4 regions of the Saccharopolyspora sp. NPDC049357 genome follow, and region 2 is predicted to be linked to each of the others. Evidence: riboswitches for the same ligand, from Rfam matches in the RefSeq annotation. Region 2 holds a riboswitch; each other region holds the start of a gene.

Region 1 (7,335 bases), on a different contig from region 2:
CGCAGCAGCGGTTCGCCGCTGCGCGACGCGGCCACCGGATCCACCACGAACGGCGTCCGGCCGCCGCGGCCGATCCCGTGCCGGTCGCAGGCGTCCAGGACGGCGTCGATGGTGGCGGCAGAGGCGAGCACCCCGGTCTTGGCCGCGCCGACGCCGATGTCGGAGGCCACCGCGTCGATCTGCGCGGCCACGGTCTCCGGCGGGATCTCCACCAGGCCGGTCACGCCGACGGTGTTCTGCACGGTCACCGCCGTCACGGCGGTCATGCCGTGCACCCCGCAGGCGAAGAAGGTCCGCAGGTCGGCGTGCATGCCCGCACTTCCGCCGGAGTCCGATCCGGCGATGGTCAGCGCGGTGGGCGGAGCGGTCTCGTCGTGCATTCCCAGAATGCTACGTGCCGCGTGATCGCCTCCGATCGCGCAGCCGCTGACTCCTCGGTGGTTTCCGGATAGGCTCGTGACCAGGCAGATCGCAAGAACTCCCCGCACCGTTCGGCCTGAGCATCGCCACCGACGACTTCTGAGTGGCCGGGGCGGCTCGGCTGGAGCCGCCCCAGCCCTCGCGATCAGTCGTTGGCTGCGAGCGGCAGGTAGACCTCGCCGCCGGTGCGGGTGAACTCCTCGGACTTCTCCGCCATGCCGGCCTCGATGGCTTCGACGCTGGTCAGGCCGTGCTCCTCGGCGTACTTGCGGACGTCCTGGGTGATCTTCATCGAGCAGAACTTCGGGCCGCACATGGAGCAGAAGTGGGCCGTCTTCGCCGGTTCCGCGGGCAGCGTCTCGTCGTGGAAGGCGCGTGCGGTGTCCGGGTCCAGCGACAGGTTGAACTGGTCGGTCCAGCGGAATTCGAAGCGGGCGGTGGACAGCGCGTCGTCCCGCTCCTGGGCGCGGGGGTGCCCCTTCGCCAGGTCGGCGGCGTGCGCGGCGATCTTGTAGGTGATCACGCCGGTCTTGACGTCGTCCCGGTTCGGCAGGCCGAGGTGCTCCTTGGGGGTGACGTAGCAGAGCATCGCGGTGCCGGCCTGGGCGATCATCGCCGCGCCGATGCCGGAGGTGATGTGGTCGTAGGCCGGTGCGATGTCGGTGGTCAGCGGGCCGAGCGTGTAGAACGGCGCCTCACCGCACAGCTCCTCCTCCAGTCGCACGTTCTCCGCGATCTTGTGCATCGGCACGTGGCCGGGTCCCTCGATCATCACCTGCACGTCGTGCTCGCGGGCGATGTGGGTGAGCTCGCCGAGGGTCTCCAGCTCGGCGAACTGGGCGCGGTCGTTGGCGTCGGCGATCGAGCCCGGCCGCAGGCCGTCGCCCAGCGAGAACGTCACGTCGTAGGCGCGCAGGATCTCGCACAGCTCGCTGTAGTGGGTGTAGAGGAAGCTCTCCCGGTGGTGCGCCAGGCACCAGGCCGCCATGATCGACCCGCCGCGCGAGACGATCCCGGTCACGCGCTGGGCGGTCAGCGGGACGTAGCGCAGCAGCACGCCCGCGTGCACGGTCATGTAGTCCACGCCCTGCTCGCACTGCTCGATCACGGTGTCCCGGTAGATCTCCCAGGTCAGCGAGGCGGGATCGCCGTCGACCTTCTCCAGCGCCTGGTAGATCGGCACGGTGCCGATCGGCACGGGGGAGTTGCGCAGGATGCGCTCGCGGGTCTCGTGGATGCGCTTGCCGGTGGACAGGTCCATCACGGTGTCGCCGCCCCAGCGGGTCGCCCACACCATCTTCTCCACCTCCTCCTCGACCGAGGAGGTGACCGCGGAGTTGCCGATGTTGGCGTTGACCTTGACCAGGAAGTTCTTGCCGATGATCATCGGCTCGCTCTCCGGGTGGCACCGGTTCGCCGGGATCACCGCGCGACCCGAGGCGACCTCGTCGCGCACGAACTCCGGCGAAACCCCTTCGCGGTGCGCGATGTACTCCATCTCGCGGGTGATCGCGCCCGCCTTCGCCCAGCCCAGCTGGGTGTTGTGCTCCCGTCCGTCGCGCCATCCCGCTCGCGTTCGAGGCAGTCCACTGTGGACGTCCACAGTGGCGTTCTCGTCGGTGTACGGCCCTGACGTGTCGTAGACGTCGAGGTGCTCACCGTTGGTCAGCTCGATGCGGCGGAACGGCACTCGCAGCCCGGATTCGGTGCTGCTGAAGACCTTTCGGGATCCCTCGATGGGTCCCGTGGTGATTCCGGATGCGTTCGGATACACGTCGGCCATTGCCGTCCACTCCCTACGCCGGCATTACCCGGTCAGGTTCGTGCGGTCGGCGACCCCGGACTTCTCCAGTCGCCCTCTCAGCCCGCTCTTGGTGCGAGCTCCCGCGGATTGACTTGTTCGTGGCCGAGGCTACGGGGGTGCGGCCGCCGATGGCAACAGGTTCATCCGTCCGGCCGCGTTCGGCTCACTCGGCGAACGGGTCGCCCACCTCGGCCGGGTCCCAGCTCAGGCCGGGGACGCCCCACTCGTTGCGCTTGATCATCTTCTTGGCCGCGCGGGCGTGCCTGCCGGTGAGCCGGTCCAGGTAGACGTAGCCGTCGAGGTGATCGGTCTCGTGCTGCAGGCAGCGCGCGAAGAAGCCGGTCCCCTCGACCTCCACCGGCTTTCCGTCCACATCGGACCCGGTGGCCTTCGCCCAGTCCGCCCGGCCCGTCGGGTACGACTCGCCGGGGACCGACAGGCAGCCCTCCCAGTCGTCGTCCGGATCGGGCATGGTCTCCGGGACCTCCGAGGTCGTCAGCTCGGGGTTGATCACCACACCGCGGTGCTGCACGCCCTCGTCGTCCGGGCAGTCGTAGACGAACAACCGCAGGTCGACGCCGATCTGATTGGCCGCGAGGCCCACCCCGTTCGCGGCGGCCATCGTCTCGAACATGTCTTCGACGAGAGTGCGCAGCTCCTCGTCGAAGCGCTCCACCCGGCGAGTCGGGTTGTGCAGCACCGGGTCGCCGTAGACGCGGATGGGGTGAACAGCCATGCGCGGACCCTATCGGTTCCCCCAGGTGGCCTGACCGGGTGCGCTCTTGCGCGTGAAACAGGGGTGTGATCGGCTCACCGTCCGGATCACGGCATGGTTCAATTGGTCACCGGGAATGACAGCCGTGTGATTCTCCGCGACCGAATCGCGAGGCGAGGAGCCGGATGGACGCCGCCCAGATGCTGACCGCGCAGGAGATCGCCCGTCAGTGCGAACAACTCGCGCGCATGCACGGGCGTCAGCACGCGCCGGAGCGTCGGCGGCTGACCCTCGCCGAGCCGATCACGCAGCCCATCGAGCGGATCGTCGAACCGCCGGCGGACGAGCCCGAACCGGGCCCCGCGGATCGGGACCTGACCGACCGGGAGCTGGGGATCCTCGCCTTCGAAGCGCAGTGGTGGAAGCGCTCGGGCAAGAAGGACATCGCGATCCGGGAACTGTTCGACATGTCCGCGTCGCGGTACTACCAGCTGCTCAACACGCTGCTGGATTCCCCCGCCGCGTTCAACGCGGACCCTATGCTGATCAAGAGACTGCGCAAGGCACGGGCGGCACGACAGCGCGCGAGGGCCGCTCAACGACTGGGAATCGAGTTGCACTGATGAGTGTTGGGGAACCGTCCGGCGGGCCCGGCGGGGCCAAGCTGATCGGCCTGGGTCTGATCGGAGTCGGCGTGCTCGCGGCCGTGTTCGGGACCGTGACCCTGATGTCCGGCGAGTCCTCGGACACCGCCCAGCCGCTGCCGCAGGAGCCCACCTCGCAGGTGCAGCCGCCGCCGGAACCCGCGCCGGCCCCGGTCGTCCCGCCCGTGCAGCCGCCGTCCGCCCAGCCTCCGGTGGTCCAGCCCCCGACGGCCCAGCCGCCGGTCACCGAGCAGCCGGGTTCGGGCAACGCCCAGACCCCGGGTTCGGGGCAGGACGTCCCGGCCGGTTCCGGCAAGGGCAGCGAGCAGATCATCGTGCGGGTCTACAACAACTCGACGATCTCCGGGCTGGCGCACCGCGCCGCCGAGGACCTGCGCAAGGCCGGGTACGACGTGCCCGAGGTCGGCAACTACGCCAAGGGCAAGATCCCGACCACCACGGTCTTCTTCCGCCCCGGCACCGGCGAGGAGCGCCAGGCCGAGGAGCTCGCCGCCCGCATCGGCGCCCGAGCCGAGGCCCGCTTCGACGGGATACAGGACGCCACGCCGGGCCTGATCGCCATCATCACCAACGACTACAAGGGCCCGTCCGTCGGGAAGTGATCCCCGAACCCCGCACGGAGTTCAAGCCCTCACCGCACGCACCCGCACGTCTGTGACACCGCGACCTGGGCTTTTCGAATTTCGCGCGAAATTCGAACGCGGAGGTTCCGACTCGAATTTCGCGCGAAATTCGAAGAGCCCCCCGCGCTCGGGCGTGTACGTCCTGGTCAGAGGGCTGAAGGTTGACTTCGCGTGAGATCGGGACGGTCCGCGGGTCAGCGGTGGTTCTCGGCGTAGGCGGCGAGGGTCTCGAGCTGGGCCGGGTCCAGGGACGGGCGGACCGCCTCCCGGGCCGTGGCGAGGTGGGTGGCCGTGACCTCGGCCGCGGAGAGGGATTCCCGCATCGCCGTGAGCGCGGCTTCGCGGACCAGTGCCGTGCAGTCGGCCGCCGAGTAGCCGTCGAGGGTTCCGGCCAGCTCCGCGAGGTCGACGTCATCGGACAGCGGGGTGTTCTTCACCGCCGCGGTGAGGATGGCCTGGCGGGCTTCGGCGTCCGGCGGCGGGACGTAGACGAGCCGTTCGAGGCGGCCGGGACGCAGCAGGGCCGGGTCGATGAGCTCCGGGCGGTTCGTGGCGGCCAGCACGACGACGTCGCGCATCGGTTCCACGCCGTCGAGCTCGGTGAGCAGGGACGCGACCACCCGGTCCGACACACCGGAGTCCGAGGACTGGCCTCGTCGCGGTGCCAGCGCGTCCACCTCGTCGAGGAAGACCAGCGCGGGCGAGGCGCCCCTGGCCCGCAGGAAGAGCTCGCGGACGGCGCGCTCGGACTCGCCGACCCACTTGTCCATCAGCTCCGCGCCCTTCACGGTGAGCACGTTGAGCCTGCCGCTGCCCGCCAGCGCCCGCACGAGGTAGGTCTTGCCGCATCCGGGCGGGCCGTAGAGCAGCACGCCGCGCGGCGGCTCGACTCCCAGGCGGGTGAACGAGTCCGGGTACTGCAGCGGCCACAGCACCGTCTCGGTGAGGGCCTGCTTGACCTCGGTCATGTCGCCGACGTCGTCGAGGGTGAGCCCGCCGGTCTGCAGGTTGTCCGATGTGGACATCGAGATCGGCCGCACCGAGGTCAGGGCGTCCAGCAGGTCCTGGCGGCGGATTCGCGGGTCGGCGGGGTCGTCGCGGTGCCGCAGCGCGGCGCCCAGCGCGGCTTCCCTGCACAGCGCCAGCAGGTCGGCGGCGACGAAACCCGGTGTGCGTTCGGCGATCTCGGCGAACCGGATGTCCTCGTCGAGCGGGGCGCCGCGCAGCAGCACGCCGAGCAGGTCGGCGCGGGTGGTGTCGTCGGGCAGTCCGATGGTGAGCTCGCGGTCGACCGCGCCCGGTTCGCGCAGCCGCGGATCGACCGACTGCGGGTTCGAGCTGGTGACGATCACGGCCAGCTCGTCGCGGCCGATGGCGTCGCGGATCGACTCCAGGGCGATGGTGGCCAGCGGCGGCGGGTCGGACTCGGGGAGCAGCGCTTCGACGTCGGTGAGCAGCAGGACTCCGTCGCCGGAGGCGGCGGTGGCGCGGTCGATGGCCTCCCGCAGCCGGTTGGCGGCGGTGCGCGCCTCCAGGGCCGCGATGGTCGGGGCGGCGACCTCGACGAGCTCCGCGCCGATCTCGGCGCACACCGCGCGCACCAGCGTGGCCTTGCCGACTCCGGGCGGGCCGCTGATCAGCGCGCCCAGCCGGGGTTCGGCGCCGAGCCTGCGCAGCAGCTCGGGCTGGTCGAAGGCCAGCCGGAGCCATTCGGTCAGGCGGTGGGCCGTGTCGCGCGAGCCCACCAGGTCGGTCACCGGCACGGGGGCGTGCTGCTCGTCGACGGGCTCGGGAGCGGTCGGCTGCGAGGGGGATTCGGTTGCGGCGGAGCGGTTTTCGGACGTCGCGCCGTCCTGCCACTCGACCACTGTGGACGATTGGACTGCCACGGCGCCGACGGGCTCGGTCGCCGCGACGGTGATCAGCTCGTTGGTCCAGGTCAGGCCGATGGCGGCGGACATCTGGCGCCGCACCTCGCCTGCGCGGGACGAGGAGGAGGGCGAGAGGTCCTGCGGCAGCAGCGACACCGCGTCGCCGAGGGAGAAGACCTTGCCGGTCAGCGCCAGCCGGGCGGTCTCGGGCGAGACGGTCGCCCGCGCCATCCGCGAACCGGTGATCGAGACCCGCTTGGCGACCTCCACCTGCGCCGGGGCGACGGCCACGGACGAGCCCTCGGTCACCCCGAGGTTGAGCAGCGCGACGTCGTCGAGCAGCAGGAACCCGGTCGGTGAGGTGCTCTCCGCGGCGGCGGCCAGGGCGACGGTCTCGCGCGCGCCGGTGAGGCGCACCGCGCTCCACGGCCGCAGGTCCAGGGCGTCCAGCACCTCGGGGTGCAGCCGCACGACCCCGCGGCGGGTGTCGCGCGCGGACGTGGAGACGCGGGCGGTCAAGCTGATCGAAGCCACCCCACCGACCCTAGCCGCTCGCGGCGCGGGCGACGTGGTCAGCGGCGGTGGGCCAACGGGCGGTCGTGGTCCGAACCGTCCATGATCGATGTCCTGTTCGCCCGGACAGTTCGGACCAGAACCGCCACGTGCCTCAGTAGTCGTCGCGGTTGCGGCGGAGTTCGAGGCGGCGCCAGCTGCGCCGGGGGTGTCCCGGCCCGGTGGGGCGGCGGGGGAGTCGCACGCGCCGCGCGGCACCGGCCACGCTGCGGCGCAGCGGAGGGCGGATGCCCAGGCGGCGCTGGGTGTTGCGGCGGATCGCCCGGCGCTCCCGGGGAGCGGCGTCCCACGCCTCCGGGTGCCGCGAGAGCCACTGGTAGCGGTAGACCGCGTAGGGCACGTGCAGCAGGTACAGCACCATCGCGACGGCCAGCGAGATCAGCGGGAACACCACGACCAGCGCGGCCAGCAGAGCGACGCCCACCAGCAGCGGGGCCACGATCTTCGGCGGGACCTTCACCGTCTTCAGCGACAGGGTGGGCACCCGGCTGACCGCCAGCGCGGCGATCAGCACCATCCACACCATGACCACGCTCTGGTTGGCCCACCAGCCCGGGTAGCCGAAGTGCGCGGTCAGGGCGAGCGGCAGCAGCGCCAGCAGCCCGGCCGCGGGGGCGGGCACGCCGACGAAGAACTCCTTGGTGAACGGCGGCTGCTCGGCGTC
Region 2 (7,335 bases):
AGGCGATCTACGGCTGAGGGACCCGGTCCTGCTCGATGCGCACGGTGTCGGCGAGCGCGTTGGTCTCCTCCGGGGTGCGCGACTCGGGGATCTCGCACTCCGGGACCTCGGGCTCGACCGCCGACTGCGGCCAGATCTGGGGCGCCTCGATGCCGGGAAGCAGCTGCGCGGACTCGGGGGTCTCGCGACCGTCCCCGCGACGGTCGGCGATGTAGAACGGCGCGGCGGCCAGGATCGGGATCGACATCCCGAGAAAAACGATCAGAAGTGAAGACATTGCCCCAGAACTCCATCCACGCCCGCGGAAGATTCCGCCACTCACAAACGCCCTGCTAGGACAGGGGGCTCGCCCAGCATGTCGTTGTGCGAGCCACTTCGTTAACACCGCAAGATTGTGTCACGCATCACATGATGAATCACGCTGTGGTGCAACCCGAAACGGATGACGGCCCGCCACTACCGGCGAGCCGTCATCGGTGTTCTCGAAACGCGAAACCCTTGTCACGCAAGGAATTTCGCGGTGGGCCAGGTTTCCTTGACCCACGCGCCGTTCCAGAACACCCACTCGTACTCGGTCGCCCGGGTGAACGCGGCGAACATCTGCTCGCGCGTCGCGTCGTCCGAGCGCTCCGCGACCTTGTCGACGAGCTCCCGGGCGGCCAGCACGGCCTCGGCGAACTCGTCGTCGGCGTAGGTGGTGATCCACGCCTTGTAGGGGTGACCCTCGATGTCGCCGGTGGCGTCGAGGATCTTGCTGCCGACGTACTGGTACACCCAGAAGCACGGCAGGATCGCGGCCAGCAGCACCGGGTACGACTCGGTCAGCGCGCAGGAGCGCAGGTAGGACGTGTAGGCCAGGCACGACGGCGAGGTGTCCACACCGGAGATCTCCTCGTCGGTCAGGCCGAACTCGGCGACGTAACCGGCGTGCAGCCGCCGCTCCTCCACCAGCGCGCCCTGCGCGGCCCCGGCGAGGAACGCCGCGTCGGCGGCGTCATCGGCCCTGGTCGCCGCGGCCGACAGCGCCTGCGCGAAGCCGACCAGGTATCGCGCGTCCTGAACGATGTAGAAGGCGAAGACGTCCCGTTCCAGGCTGCCGTCCGCCAGCGCCTTGTTGAACGGGTGGTCCACGATCGCCTGCTGCAATCCGGCGGTGCGCTCCCACGCCTGGGCGCAGAACCCTCCGGCGGGCGGAGCGGGCAACGTGCTCATGAGAACCCCTCGCAGAAGTCGGAATCTCGGGTGCGGTGGCGAAGCGGCGGGCGGTTCTGGTCCGAACCGTCGATGATCGAAGTCCGTTCTGCCCGGACAGTTCCCACCAGGACGGCCCCGCTCACCACCAGTGGTGGAAGTGGTGCACCGGACCGTGGCCGCGGCCGACGTCGAGGCGCTCAGAGGCGCGCAGGGCCTCGGTGAGGTACTGCTTGGCCTCGCGGACGGCCTCCAGCCAGTCCGGGCGCTGCGGGCGCAGCGCCGCGATCGCCGCCGAGAGCGTGCACCCGGTGCCGTGATCGTTGGTGGTGGCCACCCGCTCGCTGCTGAGGAACTCCGCCAGCCCGTCGCCGTAGAGCAGGTCGACGCTCGACTCGCCGCTGAGGTGCCCGCCCTTGAGCAGCACCTGCTTGGCGCCGAGCGCGGCCAGCCGCTCGGCCTGCGCGGGCATCTCGTCGGGACCGCCGATCTCGGCTTCGCCGAGCAGGTCGGCCGCCTCCGGCAGGTTCGGCGTGATCAGGTCCACCCTCGGCAGCAGCTCGTCGCGCAGCGCACCGACGGCCTCCGGCGCGAGGAGCCGGTCACCGCTCTTGGCGACCATGACCGGATCGAGCACCACGAACCGAGGCGAGTAGCGCTCCAGCACGGCCGTGACCGCGCGGATGACTTCGGCGTTGGCGAGCATGCCGATCTTGACGGCGTCCACCCGGACGTCGTCGAGCAGCGTCACCAGCTGGTCGGTGATGAAGCCCGGCGGGACCTCCTGCACCCGGCTCACCCCGGTGGTGGTCTGCGCGACCAGCGCGGTGATCACCGACATGCCGTAGGCGCCGTTGGCCGAGAACGCCTTGAGATCTGCCTGGATACCGGCGCCACCGCTGGGGTCGGTCCCGGCGATGGTCAGCACATTGGGAGCCATGACGTCCCTCCGCTAGTACGAGCTAGGTCAGGTTCAACGGGTCTGTTCTCAGCCCTGGCAGGGCACCCCGCGTCACTGCCACCAACCTAACAACCCAGGGCAAGCCCCCGGCCCGCGCGGTTCACTCGATCAACCCGATCACCTGGCCCACGTGGAGCACTTCGCCCCGCTTCACCTGGTGCCACAGGGTTCCCGTTGCCAGCGCCGACACCCGGATCGCGGCGCCGTCGGTCTCCGCGGGACGCAGCTCGGCCAGCGGCTGCCCCGCCCGCACCCCGCTCCCGTCGGAGGCCAGCCAGCGCACCAGCCGCCAGCGGGCCGGGCCCGTGCGCTCACCCGGCAGGTGAAGATCGGTCATCCCAACCCCCCGGCTTCCAAGAGCCGCAAGAATGCGACGAATGCCGCAGCGGATGAGCCCAGCGGAGGGAAAAGCCACCCCGATGGAGCAGTGCGACCGCGATCGATTTCACACCGTGAAAGCCCCCACCGGAAGGCAAGGTCATCCTCCGCAGCCGACTAAAGTGGAGGGCGATGGAAACCACGACCGATGCCCCAGGCTTCGCCCGCTCGCGCCGGCAGCGTTCTGAACAGGACCCCGCGCAGATCTGGGCGCCGCTAGCGGACCTGACCGAGGCCGCCGTCGCGGCCGCCGGATCGGGGACGGTGGCGATCACCCGCGGTTTTGACCGCAACAGCCGTCAGCGCGCCAAGGCACTGCGCGATCTGCTGGCCCGACGCGACGTGCCCGCGATCGAGGTCACGCCCGCCCCGGGCAGCGACCGGTTGCTGGCCGACGTGGCGGTCAGCGCCGTGGTCAACCTGATCGGCGCCGGTTCGTGGCAGCCCTACCGGCTCGCCGCGCAGCTGCGCGCACCGGTGCTGACCCCCAAGCCCGGCACCGAGCCGGGTGACGAGGTCAGCCGGGATGTCATCGCCCTGGCCGGCGAGGAGTCCGGCAAGCGCGACGTCGCGCTCTCGCACGTCGCGGTGCGCGGCGACAAGCCCGCCGAGGGCCGGCTCACCGTCTCCTTCGACGACACCGAGCAGGTCATCGACGGCGGCTGGCTGACCGCCACCGTGACCGGCGACCAGCTCAGCGTCCAGTTCGGCGGCCAGGAGCAGGACGAGCGGTCGATCAACACCGGCAAGATCCGAATCGAGGCGTCCGACGCGCCGCACCGCCTGGTGCGCGACGAGCTCCCGATCGCCGACTTCGAAGGCGCGGTCGTGCTCTCCGCCGAGCCCGCCGGGCTGAAGGTACGCCCGGTCTGACGGTTTCTTGGGCCGGACGAGTGTCGTCGGCTAACAGCGTTCGCTCAGGGGCGATTCCCGGTTGGGGGGGTCGCCCCTGAGTTGCGTTCGGGCCCGCGAACCCGGCCGTGACCGCGCACACTTTCCCGTTGTTTCGGCGAAACGCCGTCACGCCCCTCGGATCGGTGCGTCCCTCCACCAGGAGCGCGCGCTGCGCGGCTTCACCGCACCAAGCGGATCGGCACAGGGAGGCTGGGACTGTGGGGTCCAACCAGGAGTGGCACGTCAGTTGCCGCGACGTCGCCGGACGGCGACGAGACATGTCGGTGTTCGTCAACCACGGCCGGGTCGTCATCGTCGCGCCGCCTGGGGAGACGGCGGTGCTCTCACCGCTGGAGGTCGGCCGCTTGCGCGCGGCCCTGCGCGACGCGGTGGTCACCGCCGCCGACGTCGACTAGGACCCTGGGGGTCGGCGCGGCGGGAGAGGCTCCCCCTTCCCCGCCGCGCCGTCTAACTTCGCCCATCGCGGCTGGCGAGGAGCGGCGAGGACGGGAGCCGTTCCGCTCTCGCGCGATCGCGGAACCGGGATACTCGACACGGAGGACTTGGCCGGGAGGATTACTCACGGCACAATCTACTCCCGAGTAGGTTTCACGGACGAGGGGTGACCGAGTGAGCGTTCTGCGGCGACTGCCCAGCTTTCTGACCAACCACGCCGCACCGGCACTGCACACCTTGTTCGTGCTGGTGAAACAAGGCGTCGTGCGGCCCATGAGGCCGGACAAGCTGGTGCGCATCGCGCTCGCCTACCGGCGGTGGGGCATCACCCTGCCGCTCGGCTTCGCCGTCGGCGCCGCCCGCCACCCCGATCGCCCCGCCGTGATCGACGAGCGCGGCGCGCTCAGCTACGCCGAACTCGCCACCCGCACCACGCGCCTGGCCGCCGCGCTGCGCGACCGCGTGCCCGGCAAGACCCGCATCGGCGTGCTGACCCGCAACCACCACGGACCCGTCGAGGTCATCGTCGCCGCGGCCAAGCTCGGCGTCGACGTGGTGCTGCTCAACGTCGGGCTCAGCACCCGCCAGCTCGCGGACGTGCTCGCCGAGCAGGACGTCAGCGTGCTCGTCCTCGACGAGGAGTTCACCGGGCACCTGCAGGACCTGCCCGGCGACCTCGACGTCGTCCTCGGCTGGGCCGACGGCCCCACCGAGCACAACACCCTCGACCACCTCATCGCCACCGGCACCGGCAAGCAGGTGCCCCGGCCCAAGCGGCACTCGCGGCTGATCGTGCTCACCTCCGGCACCACCGGCACGCCCAAGGGCGCCCGCCGCCCCGACCCGCCGAGCCTGAACCCGGCCGGCGCGGTGTTCTCCCGCATCCCGCTGCGAGCGGGCGAACGCGTGCTGCTCAGCGCTCCCCTGTTCCACACCTGGGGGATCGCCGGATTCCAGCTCTCCGCCGTCCTCGGCGCCACCTTGGTGCTGCGCCGCAAGTTCGACGCGATCGACACGCTGCGCACCATCCAGCGGCACCGCGTCGGCGGCATGTTCGGCGTTCCGGTCATGCTCCAGCGGATGCTCGACCTGCCCGCCGAGGAGCGCGAGCGCTTCGACACCTCGTCGCTGCGCGTCGTCGCCGCCAGCGGCTCCGCGCTGCCCGGTGACCTGGCCACCACGTTCCAGCGCGCCTTCGGCCCGGTCCTCTACAACCTCTACGGGTCCACCGAGGTCTCCTGGGTGAGCATCGCCACGCCCGCCGACCTGCGCGCCGCACCGTCCTCGGCCGGGCGGCCACCGCGCGGCACCACCGTGCGCATCCTCGACGACAAGGGCGAACCCGTCCGCCGCGGCGAGACCGGCCGCATCTTCGCCGGCAACGACATGCTGTTCGACGGCTACACCAACGGCAAGAGCCGCGAACGCCACGAAGGGCTCATGTCCACCGGTGACCTGGGACGGTTCGACCACTCCGGGCGGTTGTTCATCGCGGGCCGCGAGGACGACATGATCATCTCCGGTGGCGAGAACATCTACCCCAAGGAAGCCGAGGACGCCATCGCCGGAATCGCGGAGGTCTCCGAAGCCGCCGTCATCGGCGTCGACGACGCCGACTTCGGCCAGCGCCTGGCCGCGTTCGTCGTCCCGCGCGAGAAGGGCTCCATGGACGCCGACCAGGTGCGCGACCACGTCCGCAGCCGGGTGTCGAAGTTCGCCGTCCCCCGCGACGTGATCTTCCTGGACGAGCTCCCCCGCAACGCCACCGGCAAGGTCGTCCCCCGCGAACTCCGGACGCACCTCGACGGGTAGAAGCTTTCGATCCCGACACTCTTCCCGCGATCAACCGGTCGCGGGAGTTAGGCTGCGTCGAGTGAATGACCGTCTAGTGTGGATCGACTGCGAAATGACCGGGCTGGAGCTCGGCAAGGACGCGTTGATCGAGATCGCCGCCCTGGTCACGGACGCGGACCTCAACATCCTCGGCGAAGGCGTGGACATCGTCATCCACGCCGACGACGACGCCCTCGCGGGCATGCCCGAGGTCGTGCGCGACATGCACGACCGCTCGGGGCTCACCGAGGAGGTCCGCTCGTCCCAGGTGACCCTCGCCGAAGCAGAGCAGCAGGTCCTGGAATACATCCGGCAGCACGTGCCCGACGTGCGGTCCGCGCCGCTGGCGGGCAACTCCATCGCCACCGATCGCGGATTCATCGCGCGCGACATGCCGCAGCTCGACGCGCACCTGCACTACCGGATGGTCGACGTCTCCTCCATCAAGGAGCTCTGCCGGCGCTGGTACCCGCGCATCTACTACGCGCAGCCGGAGAAGGGCCTCGCCCACCGCGCGCTGGCCGACATCCGCGAGTCCATCCGCGAGCTCGCGTACTACCGGCGCACCGCGTTCGTCCCGCATCCCGGCCCGAGCAGCGAGCAGGCCCAGGCCGTCGCCGCCGAACTGCTCAGCGACCCCGGAGGGGTCAGCGGGACCACGCGAGCACGTGAGCAGCCCTGAGACCCCGCTGAGCTGCTCGGACGCGAAAACCGGAGGCGGTGGAAATCCCGTGGCGGGCACACGCTAGGATGGTTTCCGTTGCTCCGGACGGGGCCCGACGGGGCCGGTCCGAGTGGCCGAGGTGGGTGTAGCTCAGTCGGTAGAGCACTGGGTTGTGGTCCCAGGAGTCGCGGGTTCGAATCCCGTCACTCACCCTTTTGGGAGACCCGTTCCTTTCCAGGAGCGGGTCTCCTCTCTTTTCTCGGCCTTCTTCTGAGTCCGTGGTCACCCTGCTCAGCGGTGGAACCTGAGCGGCGGTGCCGGCTTCTCGAGTGGGGCAAAGAGAAAGCGACTGCGTCGCTTGACCGACGCAGTCGCTTCGTCCTGTTTCTTCCCTACTTGTTGCCCTTCTGCCACTCGTTCCAGGGGATCTGCCAGTCCCCGAAGCCGTCCCAGGAGCGGAGGTTGGGGCCGCCGGCGTTGGTGATCTCGACCACGTCGCCCTTCTTGAGCAGGTTGAAGATCCACTCCGCGTTGGCGTTGTTCATGTTGATGCAGCCATGGCTGACGTTGCGGTGTCCCTGATCGCCCACCGACCACGGAGCCGCGTGCAGGAACTCACCGCCGTTGGAGATGCGGACCGCCCACTCGACCTCCGTCTGGTAGCCACCGGCCTCCAGCGGCAGCCCGTAGGTCGTCGAGTCCATCACCTTCTTGCGGTGGTGCTCGGTGACCACGTGCACGCCGTTGTTCGAGGGGAACTCCGGCTTGCCCAGCGACACCGGCATAGTCCGGATGACCTGGCCGTTCTTCTCCACGCTCATCTGGTGCGACGCGCCGTCGGCCTTGAGCACCACGCGGTCGCCGATGGTGATGGTGGCCTTGCGGTCCTCCTCGCCCCACAGACCCGGCCCGAACTCGCGGCCGTAGGCGTCCACCGCGATCGAGACCTTGGTGCCCG
Region 3 (7,335 bases), on a different contig from region 2:
CGAACATCACGAGGATGCCGCTGGGGCCGCGGACGTAGGTGAGCTTGTAGACGTCCTCGTAGGTCGCCACGCCCCGAAGCGGATGGCATCCGTGCTTCGCGGCTGTCGCGAGGGCTTCGTCGATGTCGTCGACCGAGAAGGCGATGCGGTGCATGCCGATCTCGTGGGGACGGGTGGGCGCCGTCTCGATCGCTTCCGGGTGGATGTACTCGAACAGCTCGACGTGCCCGCCGTCCGGCGTCTCGAGCATCGCGACGTTGGCGTGGTTGCCGTCGAGGCCGACAGCGGTGTCGGTCCACTCACCGCTGACCGTGGTGCGGCCGACGACCGTGAGACCGAGATCGGTGAAGAAGGAGATCGTCGCTTCGAGATCGCGCACGGCGATGCCGACGTTCTCGAACTTGATGGCCATGCGTCGGATGGTACCGAGTCGGGCCGACAGGCTCCGGTGACGAACCGGGATTCGACTGAACGGGTTCGGGCGGGTCCTCAGTCGCGCGCCTCGTCCAGGGCCATGTCGGTGACGGTGCGCAGCGGCAGGCCGAGGGCATTCGCCGCGGCCGCGACGTCGTCGTGCTCGGGTTTGCTGCGGTGCGGGCCGTGCTTGACGCGGATCCGATGTCCCCGCACGGAAACGGTCGTGGTGCGGCGGGGGAGCGCGGTGCGCTGGACCTCGTGCCGACGGGTGCCGAGCGTGCCGGTCTCCGCCAGCACGATCTCGGTCAGCGCCGCCTCGACACCGGGGGCGCACAGCACGTGCAGCACGTGGGCCGGGCGGGACTTCTTCATCGTCACCGGGCTCGTCCACGCGTCGGCGGCCCCGGCGTCGAGCAGCCGTTCGACCACGTGGCCCAGGGATTCGCCGGTGACGTCGTCGACGTTGCACTCCACCACGACCATCGTCTGCGCCTCCGAGGGGGAGGACCCCAGCGAGGCCGACAGGACGTTCGGGCGTTGCGGGAAGCGCTTGGTCCCGGCCCCGTAGGCGGTGGCGCCGAGCGTCATCGCCGGGGGAGGGGTGAAGCGGGTGCCCATCGCCGAGACCAGGGCCGCGCCCGTCGGGGTGACCGTTTCCCCGGCGAGGTCCGCGCCGACCACCGCCGCGCCTTCCAGCAGGCGCAACGTCGCCGGAGCGGGTGCGGGGAGCACCCCGTGCGCGCAGCGGACCGTGCCCGATCCCAGCGCGATCGGAGCGGAATGCACTGCGGTGACCGACAGTTCGTGCAACGCCGCCGCCACCCCGACGGTGTCCACGATGGTGTCCAGACCGCCGACCTCGTGCAGGTGCACCTCCGCCGGATCGCGGTCGTGCAGCCGGCCCTCCACCCGCGCGATCGCTTCGAGGGCGGAGACCGCCATCCGCGCCACGGGTTCCGGCCGCGCGCGGGAGGCGAGCTCGATCAGGTCCGCCGCGTGCCGCTCGGGCACGTCGTCGTCGGCGGAAACGACCGCCTTGGTCGCCGCGATCCCGTCCAGCTGGACCCGCTCGGAGTCCAGGGACCACCCCCGCAGGCCGGTGGACTCGATCGCCGCCCGCACCTCCTCCAGCGGGGCGCCGAGTCCGAGCAGCGCGCCCAGCAGCATGTCGCCGGAGAGCCCGGTCGCGGGGTTGAGCCAGAGGATCATCGCCGGGCCACCGCGGCCAGCCGGTGCGCGGCCATCGCGGCGGAGAAGCCCGAGTCGATGTTGACCACCGTCAACCCGGCCGCGCACGAGGTGAGCATCGCCAGCAGCGCCGTCACGCCCTCCAGCGCGGCGCCGTACCCGGTCGAGGTCGGCACCGCGATCACCGGGCACGACACCAGCCCGCCGACGGCGCTGGCCAGGGCGCCCTCCATGCCCGCCACCACGACCACCGCGTCGGCCTGCTCGAGGTCCTCGCTCGCGGCGAGCAGCCGGTGGATGCCGGCCACACCGATGTCGCGGACCACGTGGGTGCGCAGGCCGATCGCGGAGGCCACCGCGTCCGCCTCCGCCGCGACCGGCCAGTCCGACGTGCCCGCCGTGGCCACGCACAACCGGAAATCCCGCTGTTCCGCCGGTCGCCACACCAGCAGCCGCGCCGTCTCGTCGTAGTCGCCGCCGGGCACCCGCACCGCTGCCGCGACCTCGGGCTCCACCCTGGTGACCAGGACCGGGCCCGTGCTGCGCGCCAGCAGCTCGGTCACGATGCCGGTGATCTCCTCCGGCCGCTTGCCGGGCCCGTAGACCACCTCCGGAAGCCCCTGGCGGGATTCCCGGTCGGTGTCGACCCTGGCGTAACCGAGATCGCTGAAGCCGGTCATGATGCCGTCCTGGTGGGCAGCAGCGGAAGCAGCACGTTCATCCGGCCGCTGGAGAAACCGGCCATGTCCAGCGCGCAGAACTCGAAGCCCGCCTCCCGGCCCGCGGCGTCGAGCTCGGCGTGGTGCGCTGCGGCGCGGTCGATGTCCTCGGCGGGCACCTCCAGGCGCGCCACCGTGCCCTGACCGTGCGCGCGGACCCGGCACACCGGGAACCCCAGGGCGTGCACGGCTTCCTCCGCCCGCTCGATGCGGGCCAGCACCTCCGGGGTGACCGGATCGCCGTAGGCGACGCGGGAGGCGAGGCACGCTGCCGCCGGTTTGTCCGCAGTGGACAGACCCAGCTCGGCGCTGGCCTCGCGGACGTCGGCCTTGGTGAGGCCGGCGTCGACCATCGGCGCGATCGCGCCGCGCTGCGCCGCCGCGCGCTGACCCGGCCGATGATCTCCCAGATCGTCCACATTGGTGCCCAGCGCGATGCTCGCGCCCATCGTCGCCGCCAGCGGCTCCACCGCGTCGAACAGCGCGGACTTGCAGTGGTAGCAGCGGTTCCCGTCGTTGGCGGCGTACTCGGGCCGGTCGGCCTCGTCGGTGCAGACCTCGACGTGGGCGAGGCCGTTCTCGCGGGCGAAGCGCTTGGCCCGCCTGCGCTCCTCGGCGGCCAGGCTCGGGGACACGGCGGTGACCGCGAGCATCCGCGCTCCCAGCTCCTGGTGCGCCACCACGGCCAGCAGCGCCGAGTCCACGCCGCCGGAGAACGCCACGACCAGGGAATCCTCGGTTCTGACGCGCGCCCGCAGGCGGTCCAATCCGGTCACGACGCACTCCTCACGCACGCTCGATCACAGCCATGTGGTCCGACCAGACTCTAACTCCAACGAGCGATCCATCCCATGCCGTCGAAGGAGATCTTTCCGGTGGTCAACGAGCCTTTTGGCGGCTCGTTCGGGGTGCTAGTGCGGACGCGCCCGCTTGTCCCTCGACCGAGTGGCACTCCCCAGCTCGGCGGCGGGATCGACCTACCTTCCGAGGGGAACGTGCCGACGGGAGGAGACTGCGGTGACCGACAACGACGCCGCCCAGCAGATCGCGGACGGATACACCTCCGGCGGAGCCGCCGTCGACCTCGGGGCGGTGGTCATCGACAACGAGGCGGACGCCGCGGCGCAGGTGCGCATCCCGCTGGCCACGCTCAACCGGCACGGCCTGGTCGCAGGAGCGACCGGCACCGGCAAGACCAAAACGCTGCAGCTGCTCGCCGAACAGCTTTCCGACGCCGGGGTGCCCGTCGTGCTCGCCGACATCAAGGGCGACCTGTCCGGACTCGCCCAGCCCGGCGAGGGCGGCGAGAAGCTCACCGCGCGCGCCCAGGACGTCGGCGACGACTGGCAGGCCGCGACCTACCCGGTGCAGTTCCTCTCGCTGGGCACCGGAGGCCGCGGGGTGCCGATCCGGGCGTCGATCACCAGCTTCGGGCCGGTGCTGCTGGCCAAGGTGCTCGGGCTCAACGCCACCCAGGAGTCCACCCTCGGGCTGATCTTCCACTGGGCCGATCAGCGCGGACTCGCGCTGCTGGACACCAAGGACCTGCGGTCGGTCATCCAGTACCTGACCAGCGACGAGGGCAAGCAAGATCTCAAGGGCATCGGCGGTGTCTCGGCGGCCAGCGCCGGGGTGATCCTGCGGTCCCTGTCGAACCTGGAGGCCCAGGGCGGGGACGAGTTCTTCGGCGAACCCGAGCTGGAAGTGGCCGACCTGCTCCGGCAGTCCGAGGGCAAGGGCGTGGTCAACCTGCTCGAGCTCGACGACGTGCAGACCAACCCGGTGCTGTTCTCCACGTTCCTGATGTGGTTGCTGGCCGAGCTCTTCGAGGAGATGCCCGAAGCCGGTGACCTGGACCGGCCGAAGCTGGTGTTCTTCTTCGACGAAGCGCACCTGCTGTTCAACGACGCCTCCAAGGCGTTCCTCGACCGCATCGAGCAGACCGTGAAGCTCATCCGCTCCAAGGGAGTCGGCGTCTTCTTCTGCACCCAGCTGCCCACCGACCTGCCCAACGCGGTGCTGTCGCAGCTGGGCGCCCGCGTCCAGCACGCGATCCGCGCGTTCACCCCCGAGGACCAGAAGGCGCTGTCCAAGACCGTCAAGACCTACCCGACCACCGAGCACTACCGGCTCGACGAGGCGCTGACCAGCCTCGGCATCGGGGAGGCGATCGTGACCGTGCTGTCGGAGACCGGAGCTCCGACGCCGGTGGCCTGGACGCGGCTGCGCCCACCGCGCTCGCTGATGGGCACCATCGGCGAGGACGCGGTCCGCACCTCCGCCCGGTCCTCCGACCTGCACGCCAAGTACTCCGAGACGATCGATCGCGAGTCCGCCTACGAGAAGCTCGCCCAGAAGGTCGCCGAGCCGGCTGCCCCGGAAGGGCAGGTCCCGCAGCAGAAGGGTGCGCGCGAGGAAGCGGGGATGTTCCAGAAGGCGATGGAGAACCCCGCCGTGCGCTCGTTCTTCCGCTCCGCCGCCAGCGCCGTCGGCCGCGAGGTCACCCGCGGGCTGTTCGGCAACAGGAGGCGCTGACCGACCCGCTTCACTCGATCAGGTAAGGTCTGCCCGACTTATCCACGCGGGAGCTCGGGCGGATCGGGCTGAGAGGGTGGCACGCATCGCGCCACCGACCGCAGAACCTGTCCGGATAATGCCGGCGTAGGGAGCTGTCGATGGCGCTTGACGTCGAACGGTCCGAAGTTCCGAACACCCTGGACGAACCGGCCCCCAGAACGCTGGGCGTGCTCGACCAAGGAGCCTTCTGGGGAAACCTCGGCGTGAGCCTGCTGGGCTTCAGCGGTGCGCTCGCGGTGCTCGCGCCCGCCGGGGTGCCGCAGCTGTCCTTCGCGGCCGCGGTGACGGCCACCGTCGTCGGGACCGTGCTGGGCAGCCTGATGGTCGGCATCGCGGCCATCCCCGGTGCCCGCACGGGCGCACCGGCGATGATGCTGCTGCGCGGCCTGTTCGGCACCCGGCTGTCCTACGTGCCGACCGTGCTCAACATCCTCCAGCTGGTCGGCTGGGGGACCTTCGAACTGCTGGTGATCGCCCAGGGAACCGAGGCGCTGTTCGGCGGCGGACCGCAGTGGCTGTACGTGCTCATCGCCGGGGCCCTCACCACCGCGCTGACCTTGCGCCCCCTGGGCGCGCTGCGGTTGCTGCGCCGCTACGTGAGCATCGCGGTGCTCATCGCGATGGTCTACTTCTTCGTGCAGCTCCTGCGCCAGCCGTTGCCGCCGATGAACGACGGGTCCTGGGAGGGGTTCTGGCCGGGCGCCGACGCGGCGCTGGCCGTCGCGGTGTCGTGGCTTCCGGTCGCCTCGGACTACTCGCGGCACTCGCGGTCGGCGAGCGGCGCGTTCACCGCGGCGACCGTCGGCTACTCGGTCACCCAGATCGCCTGCTACCTGCTGGGTCTGCTCGGTCTGGCGCTGGTCGGGTTCGACGGGGACAAGGCGTTCGACCCGCTGCTGGCGGCGCCGCTGGGCGTGCTGTTCTTCGCGGTGCTGGTGCTGCGCGAGGTCGACCAGTCCTTCGCCGACACCTATTCGACCGCGGTGTCCATCCAGAACCTGCGTCCCAGCACGGATCGGCGGCTGCTGAGCCTGATCGTCGGTGTGATCAGCACCCTGGCCGCGCTGACGATGGACATCGAGCAGTTCTCCAACTTCCTGCTGCTGATCGGATCGGTGTTCGTGCCGATGTTCGGCGTGCTGGCGGTGGACTACTTCTACAACGCCCGCAACCGCGAGTGGGACGTCTCGGCGCAGGCCCCCTCCCGCTGGGGGATGCTGATCGCCTGGCTGCTGGGCTTCGCGACCTTCCAGCTGATCAACCCCGGCGAACTGGGTTGGTGGACCGAGTTGTGGACCGGCGCCCGCGAGGCCATCGGCTTCACCGTTCCCACCTGGATGAGCGCGGCCCTGACCTCGTTCGTCATCTCCGCGTTGGCCGCGGGCATCATCGGCCTGCTCGCCCGCAGCCGCCGGAAGGCCTCCTAAACCGGGTGGTTCGCCTCGCGGCGAACCACCCGGTGACCGGGGACGGCTCCAGCCAGGAGGGGCGGCGGTGGTGGCTGGAGCCGTCGTTTCCGGGCGCCGGGATTCAGTGGTCCCGGCGCGTCACCAGGTGGGCCAGTGCGGTGAGCGCTTCCGCCGCGTCCTCCTCCGGCTCCGCTCTGCGGAGATCGGTCAAGGCCGCGGCGAGCAGTTCATCGGCCTGGGCCTGGCTCCACGCCCGCCCGCCGGCGAGCGTGACGAGCTCGGCGGCCTGGGCGAGCTCGCCGCTGACCAGCGGCTGCTCCCGGTAGTAGAGGGACGCCAGCCGCTGGCCCGCGCTGGAGCCCGAGGTCAGCGCGGAGACCACCGGCAACGTCTTCTTGCGGGTGCGCAGATCGGAGAACACGGGTTTGCCGGTCATCGCCGGATCGCCCCAGATCCCCAGCAGATCGTCGATGTGCTGGAACGCCAGTCCCAGCCGCTCGCCGAAGCTGCGCATCCTGGTGATCTGCTCCGGTGAGCCGCCGCCGTGCAGCGCGCCGAGCGCGCACGCGCACCCCAGCAGGGCACCCGTCTTGTCGCGGGCCATCCGCTGGCACGCGGCGACGTCCACGTCGGCGCGCGTCTCGAACTCCAGGTCCGAGTTCTGCCCGTCGGTGAGAGCGAGCGTCGCGCTGCTGAGCATCCGCACCGCGCTCGCCGCCTCCGGGTGCTGCGACGAGGCGAGCACATCGGCCGCCAGGGTGAGCAACGCGTCCCCGGCCAGGATCGCGGTGGCGTTGCCGAACACCGTCCACGCCGTCGGTCGATGTCGGCGCGTGACGTCGCCGTCCATCACGTCGTCGTGCAGCAACGAGAAGTTGTGCACCAATTCCACGGCCACCGCGGCGGGCACCGCGTCGGCCGGATCGCCACCGACGGCCGAGGCGCTGAGCAGCACCAAGGTCGGCCGCATCGCCTTGCCGCGGTCGGCGCGCACGGGGTTTCCGCGCTCGTCGAGCCACCCCAGG
Region 4 (7,335 bases), on a different contig from region 2:
CCCGCGCCGCGGCGATCGCGCTCGACGCGCTCCGCCAGGACGTCGCCACGCTGGCCTTCCGCCCCGCCGAGGAGCGCAAGGTCGCGGTTCCGGCGCTGCGCGCGGTCGACGACCTGCTGGGCGGCAAGGCCACGGCGAAGATCCCCGACATCCCGGCGAGCGGCGCCCCGGCCTCGGAACTCCTGGCGAGCTCCCTGGTCGAGAACGCCCTCCACGCCCGCCAGGCCATCGACCGGACCTTCGGCTACGACAACCCCTGGAAGAGCTACACGATCAGCTTCGTCCGCCCCGAACGCCTCCACATCCGCTGAGGCCGGGTCTTTCGAATTTCGCGCGAAGTTCGAACGCCGAAGTTCCGACTCGAATTTCGCGCGAAATTCGAATACGACCCCAGGCTTCGGGCTTTGACCTGGGAAGACACGCCCGGGCGCGGGGGTCCGTTCGAAATTCGCGCGAAGTTCGAAGGCTGCGCCCGGGCTCGGGAGTGCTGTCAGGGTGGGTGTTGGGGGTGTCAGCCCATGGGGGTGCCGGGGCTTGAGGCTTGGGCCCAGAAGCGTTGGGGGATCCTTCCGGCTTGCGAGGCCAGGCGGCCCGCTTCGACGGCGCTGCGCATCGCCGTGGCCATGCGCTCGGGGTCCTGGGCACGGGTGACGGCGGTGGCCAGGAGGACCGCCGAGCAGCCGAGCTCCATCGCCAGGGCCGCGTCGGAGGCCGTGCCGATGCCCGCGTCGAGGACGATCGGGACGGTGGCGCGGGAGACGATCATCTCGATGTTGTGCGGGTTGCGGATGCCCAGTCCGGTGCCGATCGGCGAGCCCAGCGGCATGACCGCCGCGCAGCCGACCTCCTCCAGCTTCAGCGCCAGGACCGGGTCGTCGTTGGTGTAGGCGAGGACGACGAAACCCTGGTCCACCAGCTGCTCCGCCGCGTCCATGAGCTCGATCGGGTCGGGCAGGAGGGTGTCCTCGTCGGCCACCACCTCCAGCTTGACCCAGTTGGTGCCCAGGGCTTCGCGGGCGAGCTGCGCGGTGAGCACCGCTTCGGCCGCGGTGCGGCAGCCCGCCGTGTTGGGCAGCGCCTCGATGCCGAGCTTGCGCAGCAGGTCGAGGACACCGGTGCCGCCACCTGCGTCGGCGCGGCGCATCGCGACGGTCGTCAGCTCGGTTCCGGAGGCGATCAGCGCGCGCTCCAGCACGGCGAGGTTGTTCGCCCCGCCGGTCCCGGTGATCAGGCGCGAACCGAACTCGCGGCCGGCGATCAGCAATGGGTCGTCCACGGTCACCCTCCTTGCACTGCGGTGAGGACTTCGATGGTGGCGTCGGCGTGCAGCGCCGTGGCGGGCCACGACGCGCGCGGCACCACCGCGCCGTCCAGCGCCACGGCCACGCCTCGTTCCGGCACGCCGAAGTCGTCCAGCACTGACGCGAGGGTGGCGCCCGCGGCGACCTCCCGCGCGTCGCCGTTGATCACGACGTTCACTGCTGTCCTCCCAAACGGCTCGGATCGGTGGCCTTGATCAGCGGTTCCGGCTCTTCGCCGCGCAGCAGCGCCAGCACGGCGTCGACGGTGACCGGCGTGAGCAGGAACCCGCCTCGGTGGTGCCCGGTGGCGGCGAGCACTCCCGGCTCCAGCCAGCCGATCACCGGCAGGTTGTCGGTGGTGCTCGGGCGCAGCCCGGCGGTGGCCTCGACCAGCGCGTACTCGGCGATGCCCGGCATCACGGTCTCGGCGTCGGCGAGCAGGTCGCGGACGCCCCCGACGGTGACCTCGGTGTCGAAGCCGACCTCGTGCTGGGTGGCGCCGAGCACCACTCCCCCGTCGTCGCGCGGCACCAGGTAGCAGGGCCTGCCGCGCACCGGGCCGCGCACGGTGCGGGTCGGCGGTGGCAGCGCGGTGGCGCGTCGCCGCAGCCGCAGGATCTCGCCCTTGACCGGGCGGATCCGGTCGGCGAGCGCCGGGTGCAGCGAACCCGAGTGCGCGCCTGCGGAGATCACCGCGACATCGCACTCCACAGTGGACTCGGCGAGCTCGACCGCGCCCTGCCGGACCACCTCGGCGCGTTCGGCGATGAACTCCACGCCCGCCGCCTCCGCCGCCGCCCGCAGCGCGGTCAGCGCGAGCCGGTTGTCCACCGCGAGATCACCGGGCACTTCCAGGCCACCGCGCACCGCGGGACCCAACGATGGCTCTCGCCTGCGCAGTTCGCGGCCCGTCAGCCGAGTGACGCTGCGGCCCAGTCCGGCCAGGTATCCGGCGACGTTGTCGAGCTCTTCGCGGTCGGCGCCGTCGACGCCGAACATCAGCGTTCCCTCGGTGCGCAGCCCGGACGGCAGACCGGCCGCGCGGCTCAGCTCGTCGGCGAAGTCCGGCCAGCGGTTCAGCGACGTCGAGCCCAGTTCGAGGAGTTCTTCCTCGCCGGGCCACGCCTCGGCGAGAGGTGCGAGCATCCCGCCCGCGACGTACGAGGCACCCGAGGCGGGGGCCGGATCGACCAGGCTCACCCGGTTGCCGACCGCGGCAGCGCGCCAGGCCACCGACAGGCCGACGACTCCGCCGCCCACCACGACGACATGATCGGTTCGTTTCTCAGACAACTCCACGCTCCCTGCGCCGGCATGACCCGGATCAGGTTCGACGGTCGGAGCCCTGCGCTCCCTCTCAGCCCGGTCCGCCGGGCTCCCGTGCTCACCGCCATCCACAGTACCCGCCCGCAGATCGCAACGTCAGCGCCTGGTACGGGACAAACGCACAGGAGCTGCCTAGGAAGGCGGCGGAGCCACTGTTTCAGGTGTGGGGCTCAGCTCGCACCGCCGCGGGTTCTGAGCGGCTTCGTGGCGAGTACGCCGCGACGCCGATGTCCACCCCCTGGGTAAGCGGAATACATCAGGAGCGGCGCACGGAGACCACGGAGCCGCTGCGCTTTCCCCTTCGGGGGTTTCCGCCACCCGCACCGCCAAGCAAAAGGACCGCGAGACAGGCCTTAGGGTGGGGGACATGCCTGGATTGGACGGCTTCGGGATTCGCGCGCGCCTCGCCGAGGCGAAGTTGTACCTGTGCACCGACGCTCGCAGCGAGCGAGGTGACCTCGCGGAGTTCGTTGACGCCGCGCTCGCCGGTGGTGTCGACATCATCCAGCTGCGCGACAAGGGCCCGGGCGGCGCTCCGCTGGAGGCCCGTCACGAGCTCGCCGCGCTGGAGGTGCTGGCCGAGGCCTGCGTGCGGCACGGCGCTCTGCTGGCGGTCAACGACCGCGCGGACGTCGCGATAGCGGCGGAGGCCGACGTGCTGCACCTGGGCCAGGACGACCTGCCGGTGGACATCGCCCGTCGCGTGGTCGGCGACCAGGTGGTGATCGGCCGCTCCACGCACGACATCGCCCAGGCCGACTCGGCGGCGACCGAGCCGGGCGTGGACTACTTCTGCACCGGACCGGTGTGGACGACCCCGACCAAGCCCGGCCGTCCCGCCGCGGGCATCGACCTGGTCCGGCACACCGCCGAGCACCGGGGGCACGGCCGTCCGTGGTTCGCCATCGGCGGCATCGGCCCGGAGAACCTCGACGAGGCCATCGAGGCGGGTGCCGAGCGCATCGTGGTGGTCCGCGCGATCACCGCCGCCGACGATCCCGAAGCCGCCGCCCGCGACCTCCGGGCACGGCTCGCCTGACCTGACGACGAACGACCCCCGGGAATCCCGGGGGTCGTCGTGCGTGACGTGGTGTCAGCGGGAGCCGCTGTCACCGATCACTGGGTCAGAAGGGAGACGCCGTAGGCCGACAGGGCCTCGTTGACCGGCTGGAAGTAGGTCGTGCCACCGCTGGTGCAGTCGCCCGAGCCACCCGAGGTCATGCCCTGGGCCTGGTCGCCCGAGATGAACGAGCCACCGGAGTCGCCCGGCTCGGCGCAGACGTCGGTGCGGGTCAGGCCCTCGACGGTGCCCTGCTCGTACTGCACGGACTGGTTCTTGGCCTCCAGCGTGCCGCAGTGCCAGCCGGTGGTGGAACCGGAGCGGCAGATCGACGCGCCCTCCGAGGCCTCCGTGGAACCGGCCACGGCAACCGTGCCGCCGTTGTAGTCGTTCACCGCGGCCTGCGGGCTGTCGTCGGTGCCGACGGAGATGAAGGAGTGGTCATCACCGGGGAAGGACGAGCCCTCGAAGGTGCCGCTGGGCTCGGTGGTGGTGTCGCCGGTGCCGCCGCAGTGGCCGGCGGAGACGAACCCGCCCTCCACGGCGAAACCGACGGAGCAGCGAGCGCCGCTGCCGATGTAGTAGGCGTTGCCGCCCACCACGTCCATCAGCGTCCGGGGCTGCTCCTGCGACTCGACGACCTTCACCGCCTCGGCGGGCACGCCCGCGGCCTGCGCGAACTGCGCGGCCTCGGCCGCGGCACCCGGCTTGGCGGTGACGACGACGGCGTTCTGCTTGTTGCTCGCGTACCAGCCGGTGACGCTCTTCGGCGCCTGGGCCTTGCCCGCGTTGAGACCGTCGACGACCCCGTTGAGCTGCTTCGTGCTGAACGCGACCTGGCGGACCTCGGCACCGGCGGCGCGGACCTGCTCGGAGCGGGCCGCGTCGGTCACGCCGACGACGAGCTTGCCGGTGGCGGAGTCGAAGTAGGCGCCGCCGAAGGAGTCGGCCAACGCGTCGCGCAGGGTGCTCTCGGTGCGCTGAGCGGCGGATTCGAGCTGAAGCCGACCGAGGGCCTGCTGCTCGGTGAGGCCGAGGTCTCGCTGCATCGCCTGGAGCAGCGTGCCCGCCACCGGGACGGCGGTGGGTGCGGTGGCGGTGGCCGGCATGGTCAGCGCGGCGACCGTGCCCGCGGTGACCAGAACGGTCCCGGCAATGCGAGCCGCGAGTCTACGTTTCATCTCGTGTCTCCCTTGTGATGACCTGATCTCTCAAGGCCCCGTCGCCGGTCCAGTATCAGATTTTCTCAGGGGAATCACATCCAGCTTTTAGCGCAATGTGCGCAAAACAACTCCGATTGCTCCTTGATCAGCACCGGAATCAGGATCATTTCACCGTTTTTCGCAGTTATCGGAGCGGCAGTCCTGGAGCGATCGACTCGGAGGTCGGTTCGGTGGTCGAGGATTGCGTTGTGGGCGAACCGGTTTCGCTCGGCTGCTGCGTCGGCGGCTCGCTCGGGGCGGGTTGCTGCGAGCTGGTCGGCGGAGCGGATGGTTCCGGCGACGGCGTCTCGCTGGTCGGCGCCGGTTCGCTGGTCGTGGGCGCGACGGGCGCGGTCTTGACCGGAGCTCGCGGCGCGGGCTGGAACACCTTCCCGAGCGTCGTGCCGTCACCACCCGACAGCGGGCGGCCGGTGAGCCCCTCGAAGCCGGTCACCAGCAGCATGCTCACCGCGAACACCGCCGCGCAGGTCGCGCCGACCAGGGTCCAGCGCCCCCACCTGCGGCGCGGCACCGGCGGGGAGAGCACGGTTCGGGTGCCGGAGCTCTCGGCGGAGGACTCCTCGACGGCTTCGCCACCCGGCCACTGCAGGCCCGTGACCTGGATCTTCCGGGTCGCTTCCTCGGTGCCCGAGACCTGGATCTTCCGGGTCGCTTCCTCGGTGCCCGTGACCTGGGCGGACTGGGTTCGGCGCTGCCGCAGCACCGAGGCGCGCGCGGCGGCGACCACCGCCTTCTCCCTGGTCTTCTCGATCGACCGCTGGTAGAGCGCGCCGCCGATCGTGATGATCACGCTGGTCAGGCCCGCGCCCACGACGGTTCCCGCGACCCCGAGCCGCGAGCCCAGGAAGGCCGCCGTCACCGACGCCAGCGCCGCACCGCCGACCTGCGCCGGTGACACCTGCGTCTTCTTCTCGCTCTGCTTCTCCGGCTGATCTTCAGCCGAATCCGCTCCGCCCCTCGCCATTTCCCTCACACACGCAATTGGAGTCGCACATCTGCATCACCAACGCGCGTGCGGGGCCGGATTTCTCCGCCTCGGCGGCTTTCGTGAGGACTCCCACGACGTGTAACGAAAAGCGGTGTCACTGCGCGAAAACGCGATTGCGCACAGTTATGGAATCAGGCCGGAGGGTTGAGTCGCGCGACGAACTTGTACCGGTCACCGCGGTAGATGGAGCGGACCCATTCGACCGGGCGCCCCTCGGTGTCGAACGAGTGCCGGGACAGCAGCAGCATCGGCAGGCCGACGTCGGAGCCGAGCAGTTCGGCCTCCTCCGGGCTGGCCAGGGCGGTCTCGATGGTCTCCTCGGCGTGCCCGAGCTCGACCTCGAAGGTCTCCCGCAGCACCTGGTAGAGCGACCCGCCCGATTCCAGCTTCGCGGTCAGGCCGCGGAAGCGGGCCAGCGGCAGGTGCGTGGTCTCGATCGCCATCGGTTCGGCGTCGGCCAGCCGCAGCCTGCGCAGCCGCAGCACGGCGGAACCGGCCTTGGTGCCCAGCAGGACGGCGAGCTCCTCGTCGGCGGCCTCCTCGACGACCTCCAGCAGCCGGGAGGTCGGCTGCCTGCCCTGGGCCCGCATGTCCTCGGTGTAGGAGGACAGCTGGAGCCGCTGGGCGACCTTGGGCTTGGCGGCGAAGGTGCCCTTGCCCTGCACGCGGAGCAGCCGGCCTTCGACGGTCAGCTCGGCCAGCGCCTGGCGGACGGTGGTGCGCGAGACGTCGAACTCGGAGGCCAGCGAGCGCTCGGTCGGAATCGGTGAACCGGGCGGCATCGACCGGAGCAGGTCGAGCAGGTGCTGCTTGAGCCCCCAGTACTTCGGTTCCCGTGGTGCGCGGCCCTGCGAATCCGCCCCGCCGGACACGGTCGTGTCGAGCATCGTTCCTCCTACCCGCCGCAGCCTGACCTCCGAGCATGCCCGACTGCGCGGCCCCGCGAAACGCGTCTCCGGCAGATCGTCCGCACTGATCAATTCAGACTTTGGTGTGCGTGCACACTAACGCCGATTCCTGTTGACAATGAGTGTCGCTCACCACAATCCGTGACGCTCCAGCGGCCGTGCTGAAGCCGACCATCGGACGAACGATGCTGCTCTCCGGTTCCGGACCGGGTAGAATTGGTCTGGACCTTATGGAAGGGATGGGCCGAGATGTCCGCCACCCCCGGCACCCACATGAAGCACGAGATCGGCCAGCAACCCGCGATCTTCGCGGACCTGCTGGCCGGGCAGGCGCAGTTCGCCGAGGTCGCGGCGGTCGTCGCCGAACGCCGCCCGCGCTTCGCGCTGCTCGCGGCGCGCGGCTCCAGCGACCACGCCGCGCTCTACGCGAAGTACCTGATCGAGGTGCTCCTGCAACTGCCCGTCGGCCTGACCTCGCCCTCGACCACCACGCTCTACGGCGCGCGACCCGACCTCACCGACGTGCTGC

What was found. Region 2 has a riboswitch for thiamine pyrophosphate ahead of thiD (bifunctional hydroxymethylpyrimidine kinase/phosphomethylpyrimidine kinase). Riboswitches for the same ligand answer to the same signal wherever they lie in the genome.
Region 1: linked by a shared signal. The riboswitch ahead of thiC (phosphomethylpyrimidine synthase ThiC) and the one ahead of thiD (bifunctional hydroxymethylpyrimidine kinase/phosphomethylpyrimidine kinase) in region 2 are both predicted to bind thiamine pyrophosphate.
Region 3: linked by a shared signal. The riboswitch ahead of AB0J91_RS04585 (cytosine permease) and the one ahead of thiD (bifunctional hydroxymethylpyrimidine kinase/phosphomethylpyrimidine kinase) in region 2 are both predicted to bind thiamine pyrophosphate.
Region 4: linked by a shared signal. The riboswitch ahead of thiO (glycine oxidase ThiO) and the one ahead of thiD (bifunctional hydroxymethylpyrimidine kinase/phosphomethylpyrimidine kinase) in region 2 are both predicted to bind thiamine pyrophosphate.

The regions. Positions count from the first base shown of each region.
Region 1 covers NZ_JBFAQJ010000009.1:139,122-146,456, forward strand. Annotated here, with positions in the region: gene thiD (bifunctional hydroxymethylpyrimidine kinase/phosphomethylpyrimidine kinase) at 1-380, opposite strand, end outside; gene thiC (phosphomethylpyrimidine synthase ThiC) at 566-2,203, opposite strand; TPP riboswitch at 2,197-2,318, opposite strand; gene AB0J91_RS10560 (peptide deformylase) at 2,388-2,960, opposite strand; gene AB0J91_RS10565 (DUF3263 domain-containing protein) at 3,254-3,562, shown strand; gene AB0J91_RS10570 (LytR C-terminal domain-containing protein) at 3,562-4,206, shown strand; gene AB0J91_RS10575 (AAA family ATPase) at 4,422-6,632, opposite strand; gene pssA (CDP-diacylglycerol--serine O-phosphatidyltransferase) at 6,766-7,335, opposite strand, start outside.
Region 2 covers NZ_JBFAQJ010000063.1:15,414-22,748, forward strand. Annotated here, with positions in the region: gene AB0J91_RS31440 (polysaccharide pyruvyl transferase family protein) at 1-17, shown strand, start outside; gene AB0J91_RS31445 (hypothetical protein) at 8-277, opposite strand; gene tenA (thiaminase II) at 502-1,212, opposite strand; gene thiD (bifunctional hydroxymethylpyrimidine kinase/phosphomethylpyrimidine kinase) at 1,334-2,131, opposite strand; TPP riboswitch at 2,119-2,211, opposite strand; gene AB0J91_RS31460 (lipoyl domain-containing protein) at 2,253-2,489, opposite strand; gene AB0J91_RS31465 (hypothetical protein) at 2,663-3,403, shown strand; gene AB0J91_RS31470 (hypothetical protein) at 3,643-3,840, shown strand; gene AB0J91_RS31475 (AMP-binding protein) at 4,055-5,692, shown strand; gene orn (oligoribonuclease) at 5,754-6,395, shown strand; tRNA gene AB0J91_RS31485 (tRNA-His) at 6,517-6,589, shown strand; gene AB0J91_RS31490 (Ig-like domain-containing protein) at 6,770-7,335, opposite strand, start outside.
Region 3 covers NZ_JBFAQJ010000004.1:1,765-9,099, reverse strand. Annotated here, with positions in the region: gene AB0J91_RS04610 (VOC family protein) at 1-412, opposite strand, end outside; gene larC (nickel pincer cofactor biosynthesis protein LarC) at 490-1,626, opposite strand; gene larB (nickel pincer cofactor biosynthesis protein LarB) at 1,623-2,285, opposite strand; gene larE (ATP-dependent sacrificial sulfur transferase LarE) at 2,282-3,100, opposite strand; gene AB0J91_RS04590 (helicase HerA-like domain-containing protein) at 3,342-4,859, shown strand; TPP riboswitch at 4,896-5,009, shown strand; gene AB0J91_RS04585 (cytosine permease) at 5,000-6,328, shown strand; gene AB0J91_RS04580 (family 2 encapsulin nanocompartment cargo protein polyprenyl transferase) at 6,432-7,335, opposite strand, start outside.
Region 4 covers NZ_JBFAQJ010000009.1:129,523-136,857, reverse strand. Annotated here, with positions in the region: gene AB0J91_RS10545 (FUSC family protein) at 1-311, shown strand, start outside; gene AB0J91_RS10540 (thiazole synthase) at 512-1,276, opposite strand; gene thiS (sulfur carrier protein ThiS) at 1,279-1,479, opposite strand; gene thiO (glycine oxidase ThiO) at 1,476-2,594, opposite strand; TPP riboswitch at 2,586-2,693, opposite strand; gene thiE (thiamine phosphate synthase) at 2,995-3,666, shown strand; gene AB0J91_RS10520 (S1 family peptidase) at 3,744-4,868, opposite strand; gene AB0J91_RS10515 (hypothetical protein) at 5,035-5,808, opposite strand; gene AB0J91_RS10510 (GntR family transcriptional regulator) at 6,030-6,785, opposite strand; gene AB0J91_RS10505 (SIS domain-containing protein) at 7,056-7,335, shown strand, end outside.